Regions from separate parts of the Aliivibrio sp. A6 genome, predicted to be linked through region 1. Evidence: riboswitches for the same ligand, from Rfam matches in the RefSeq annotation. Region 1 holds a riboswitch; the other holds the start of a gene.
The links. A riboswitch is a leader RNA that binds a small molecule or an ion and turns the genes downstream of it on or off. The one in region 1 is predicted to bind lysine.
Positions count from the first base shown of each region.

Region 2: another riboswitch for lysine. It lies ahead of PVK70_RS10440 (Na+/H+ antiporter NhaC family protein); the one in region 1 lies ahead of lysC (lysine-sensitive aspartokinase 3).

Region 1 is NZ_JARACR010000002.1:250,343-253,484, forward strand. Features, by position in the region: gene PVK70_RS02290 (PglL family O-oligosaccharyltransferase) at 1-282, shown strand, start outside; gene PVK70_RS02295 (pyridoxal-phosphate-dependent aminotransferase family protein) at 344-1,453, opposite strand; lysine riboswitch at 1,669-1,841, shown strand; gene lysC (lysine-sensitive aspartokinase 3) at 1,907-3,142, shown strand, end outside.
Region 2 is NZ_JARACR010000015.1:28,683-31,824, reverse strand. Features, by position in the region: gene PVK70_RS10440 (Na+/H+ antiporter NhaC family protein) at 1-1,401, opposite strand, end outside; lysine riboswitch at 1,481-1,664, opposite strand; gene PVK70_RS10435 (H-NS family histone-like protein) at 1,909-2,313, shown strand; gene PVK70_RS10430 (MipA/OmpV family protein) at 2,482-2,937, opposite strand.

The DNA of each region.
Region 1 (3,142 bases):
CCTGTGATTTGGGAAGACAGATTTAATTGGGATGTGTTATCTGCTCAACTATCCATTGGGATAATGAATAAAAAACCAGAACTGATCACGCCTTATATTACTTGGTCAAAAGAACTGATTAAAACCAAGCCAAGACCAGCCTTTTATCAAAACCTAATCATTGCTTATCAAGCTTTAGGCGAAGAAAAAAGAGCAGAAGATATTAGAAGAGAAGCCATTTTTCTCTTTCCAAATAACAAATTTGAATTGGTACAACTCGACGAAAAGTTACGTCAAAAATAAAATCATAAATAAAGACACAGTAAAAAGCCGCTACGTTTTTAGCGGCTTTTGTATTTGTAACCTAAAGAACGTCAGATAATGCTTTTAAACATAATGCGACATTTTCTTTTTTAGCTGCATACCCCATCAAACCAATACGCCAAGTCTTTCCGGCTAAATCGCCCAGCCCTGCGCCAATTTCTAAATTATACTCATTCAGTAATCGACTTCTAACTTCTACATCGCTAACACCTTCTGGAATATAAACGGCATTAAGCTGTGGTAAACGATATGCTTCATCAACCATAAACTGAATACCTAGCGATTCTAATCCTTCTTTTAATTCTTGATGATAAAATGCATGTCGACTCCACGCGGCTTCTAATCCTTCATTTTTAAGCATCAACAATGATTCGTGCAATGCATACAAACTATTTACAGGCGCAGTATGGTGATAACTTCGTTTTCCTTCACCACTCCAATAAGACAGGACTAAGCTTTGATCTAAGAACCAGCTTTGCACAGCTTTAGTTCTTGATTTCATCTTATCGACTGCTCGCTTAGAAAACGTCACAGGAGATAAACCAGGAGTACAAGATAAACATTTTTGAGAGCCAGAATAAACCGCATCTAATTGCCACTTATCAACGAGTAATGGTACACCACCTAACGACGTTACTGCATCAACAATAGTTAAGCAGCCATGTTGACGCGCAAGAGTTGAAATGGATTCTGCATCACTTAATACACCAGTTGATGTCTCTGCATGCACAAAAGCGACGATCTTAATATCTGCATGTTGCAGTAAAGCCTCTTCAACTTTATTTAGTGAAACTGGCTCACCCCATTTATCATCGATAACAATCGCAGTTCCACCACATCGCTCAACATTCTGACGCATACGCTCGCCAAAAACACCATTACGACAGACTAAAACTTTTTCGCCTTCTTCCACGAGATTAACAAAACAAGTTTCCATTCCTGCACTTCCTGGTGCAGAAACCGCAATGGTAAACTCATTTTTTGTTTGAAATGCATACTTAAGTAGCTCTTTTACTTCATCCATCATTTTAATGAATAGAGGATCTAAGTGACCAATCGTTGGGCGACTTAATGCCTGCAATACTTGTGGCGATATATCAGAAGGTCCAGGTCCCATAAGGGTTCTTTTTGGTGGGATAAAACTTTGCATCATTCACTCCTTGAAATATAGGGTGTTTAAAGAATAGACACAATAATAATTAAACTCAATTAGACGAAGTAATTAGAGTGACTTAACTATAGAAAATAGCCATAAAACACTTATATTTACTTTAAATCGGAGAAATACAAATAAATACATTACTATTGATTGACATTTGTTTCATAAAAAAGCACATTGTTAACATATGTTTTGTTATATAAAACATACACAGAAGAGGAGCACTGCCTAGGTAGCTTTATTTGTGGAGCCCAAACTCCCAAACAAATAAGTGAGGGAGAGCAGTGCCGAGATAATCTTGATTGGGAAAAGATTATCGATCGTACAGGCTGAATCCTTACGATTGCCACTTAATTTTAAGTGGAGAGCTTCTAGCAGCTATTTATTTTTTGCTATGACTCTTCACATTTATTTCCACATTGGATGTAGTCGGGAGACAGGAAAGTGAACCCTATAAATGTTGCTAAATTTGGCGGAACAAGTGTTGCAAATTTTGAAGCAATGAGCCGCAGCGCTTATGTCATAGAACAGAACCAAAATACTCACCTTGTCGTTATCAGTGCTTGCTCCGGAGTCACTAATCTTTTAGTTGAACTCGCAAATGGCACACAAGATAACCAAAGAAAAAAAGTAATCCTCTCTGAACTCAAGTCCATACATTTTTCAGTATTAGACCAACTTTCCGATCCCATTTACCCTGAAAAAGCCATTCTTGAAATCCTTGATGATATAGAAAAAACGGCTGACGCTGCGACTTTCCAACCTAGCGATAAACTTACTGACCACCTTGTCGCGTGTGGTGAGTTAATGTCTACCCACCTTTTTACTCAACTATTGATTGAACGTGGAAATTCTGCGGTTCGCTTTGATATTCGAACCGTACTACGCACCGATTCAAAATTTGGTAAAGGTGAACCTCAACTTGAAGAAATTACTCGTTTAGCTCGAGAAAAACTGATACCTCTATGTCAAAAACATATCGTTGTAACGCAGGGCTTTATTGGCTCAGATAGCCAAGGGAGTACAACAACATTAGGTCGAGGAGGCAGTGATTACAGTGCCGCTTTGATTGCAGAATCAGTGAATGCATGTGGATTAGAGATTTGGACCGATGTTCCGGGTATTTATACAACCGACCCACGTATTGCCTCTGCTGCCTCACCAATCCCTGAAATCAGTTTCAGCGAAGCCTCTGAAATGGCAAATTATGGGGCTAAAATATTGCACCCATCAACCCTATTGCCAGCACTTCGCCATCAAATTCCGGTATTTGTTGGTTCATCAAAAGAACCAGAAAAAGGCGGCACATGGATTAAACAACAGGTAAATAGCTCTCCACTATTTAGAGCGCTAACCCTACGCTGCAATCAAACCATGGTGACATTACATAGCCCAAATATGTTTCATGCTTACGGTTTCCTTGCCGAAGTGTTTGAAATTTTGGCAAAATACCAAATATCTGTAGATTTAATTACAACTTCCGAAGTCAGTGTTGCTCTCACTCTTGATCAAACAAACACCAATGGCAAAGCACCTGAATTGCCACCAGAAGCACAGCAAGAACTTGAAGAACTTTGCACAATCGAAATAGAACACAATTTGTGCTTAGTTGCGCTCATTGGTAATCAAATGAGTCACTCTAAAGGCTCAGCTAAACAAGTATTCGGTACTTTAGAGGAT
Region 2 (3,142 bases), on a different contig from region 1:
GCTACAACGAGCACCAGTAGAAGACAGAATCGTTGTATCTGAAATTGGAGAACAATGATCACCAAATACAGAACCCGCTAATACCGCACCTAGCATTGGTAAAATAAGAGCAATGTCTGTCGCACCTGCCATGTCACCTGCAATTGGTAACATGATACCGAATGTACCCCATGATGTACCTGTACTAAATGCCATCAAACCTGATAGTAAAAATAGGATAACTGGGATCCAGTGAATACCAATGCTGCCTTGCGCTAAACTAGATAAGTAAGAGCCAGTTTGCATATCACCAATTACAGAACCAATTGTCCATGCAAAGAAAAGGATCAAAATAGCACCGAACATTGACTTCGCACCAATCCACATTGTCATACCAATGTCTCTTGGAGAGATACCTTGACGGAAAACAGTGATAAGCGCAGAGCCTAGACCGATTAATCCACCGTAACACAATGACGCGCCAACATCGGTATTTTCAAAAGCACCTAGAATATTAAACTCTTTACCATCAGCAATTAATGCTTGTCCGCCGGTATAAATCATAAAGAATACCGTTGCGACAATTAACGTGATAATAGGGAAAATGAGATCAGACACTTTACCCGTTTTACTTTCAGTAATATTAAGTTCTTCGTTTAAATCTTTAGATTCTTTATTAACGGCTTGGTCATCAAAACCATTACCACGAGCGGCTTCATTTTCATGATCACGCATTGGTCCTACATCTAGTTGGAACCAAACTACTGCAAATACCATTAATAAAGCAAAGACTGCATAGAAGTTCATTGGAATTAAACGAACATACGCGCCTAGTGCAGAGTATTCAGTAACACCATGCGACACCAAAATACCACCAATAATAGTAATGATGTACGCACCCCAACTTGATGCTGGCATTAATACACACATAGGGGCAGCAGTTGAGTCAAGGATATAAGCTAGCTTTGCTCTTGATACATAAAAACGGTCAGTTACAGGGCGGGATATTGAACCAACAGCTAAGCTATTAAAATAATCATCAACAAAAATGAAAACACCAAGGAAGGCGGCAAGGAGTTTCGCACCACGCTTGCTTTTAATTCTTGTCTGAGCCCACTCAGCAAAAGCGCGAGTACCACCAGAAAGAGTCAGAAGCGCAGTTGTCATTCCCAATAAAATAAGGAAAGCAACGATACTCATGTTCCAGCTATTAATTGCGCCATCATCGATGAACACGCCTTTAACAGAAGTAAATACATAAGAAGCGGTACCAGAAATAGAATAATTAGACAGCAAAATTGCGCCTAAAACGATACCAACACCAAGAGAAAGTAAAACTCGGCGAGTTAAAATTGCTAAACCCAATGCGATTAATGGGGGCAATATTGATATCGGAGAATTTGAAAAATCAGCTAAGTTCATGATCTACAACAACCAGTTTGGTTGGAGATCTACTGTTGATACGGCAATGCCGTTAAAGGAAGTGAATGTTAAAACAATTCCCCACAGTAGCGCTCCATAGTTAAAAAATAAAATTGACTATGGCAGTGTTATTCCTTTTCGAAATAACCCCAGCTAACACGTCTGATTAACGTAATTAACTTCGGCACTGACTCCTTTCGATTGCTGTCATCAGAATCACCCTCTAACAATCTACTCTTAGGCAATGCGCCTCTACCCGTTTAGGTGAAAGTCATTGTACGGACTGAACACAATTTTGCAATACTATATCTGAGTATTTTAACATTAACTCATCACTACGGTCAGAATGAGATACTTTATCTTGGCGAATAGTCTACAAATGTATTATTAAATCTCACTTTTAATATTTCTATCACTATCAAATTATTATTTCTTTATTGGAAAGTTTGTTATATTATTTTCTTGTTATATAATAAACGTATTATCAAAATAATTATGGAATCAATCATGTCTGATACAATTAAAACACTATTAAACCTACGTAGCCTTCGTGTATTATCTCGTGAAATGACACTAGAGCAACTAGAAGAAGCTCTTGAGAAATTACAATCAGTTGTTGCTGAACGCCAAGAATCTGAAGCTGAAGAACGCTCTCAACTTGCTGAAAAACAAGCAAAACTTGAAGAGTTCCGTCAAATGATGCTTGAAAGTGGTATCGCTCCAGAAGACCTACTAGATACTATGTCTTCTACTACTGTTAAAACAAAACAAAAACGTGCACCTCGCCCTGCAAAATACAAATTCTTAGATCATGCTGGCGCAGAAAAAACGTGGACAGGCCAAGGTCGTACTCCATCAGCACTACAAACTCAACTAGATGCAGGTAAAGCACTAGAAGATTTCTTAATTTAAGATTAATACTCTTTTGATTCAAAAAAGCCACTCATTGAAGTGGCTTTTTTATTTCTATTGTTAACTTTTTATCATAAAAGCATTCGATTAAATTGTTTCAAAAGTTTAATCATATCTATACTCTTTAATTAAAATTCTTCGTTATTGGTATTCAACACATTACTTGCTCTAAAATACATACGCTATACCAACATTACCCGTCGTACTTGCCGTGTGTTCTATCATTGAACTCTTTTCTAAATTGCCTTCTAAGTTCACATATCGAAGATCACCGGTTACACGAATATTTGACGTTAAATGAAAATAAGTAGATAAGCCAATATGAGTAATTGCTTGATAAGTAACACCTCCTAAAATAGTTGCTTTACGTTCATCCAATTTCTGCATTTGAATATTATCGGAATCTTCAGGCTTAAAGGTACGTGGGTCATAAACAAAACGAAGAATAATATTTTGAGGTGTTCCTACAGGGTAAAGACGATATCCACCGCTAAAACCACGTAAAAAAAGGTGCTCTCCCTCATAACCAACAACTGGAATTACCGTTGTATTTGAAGGAGTTTCTTTATAAAAAGAAGGCGAATAGGCTGCTCCAACAATCAATCCATTTACGAGTTTATTCACGATAAAAACCTTTTTATTACTTTGTATATTTTAAACACTCTAGAACATAACAAAGACACCATACAGCATGACGTACCATTTTGACAGTTTTTTAGGTTTATTTTGTAAATTAATCGTGAAAATACAATTATTGAACTCAAATAAAATAACAATCAGTATTAGTTATCCCTTCATTTATCTTCAAATTTCAGATATAAAAAAAGCA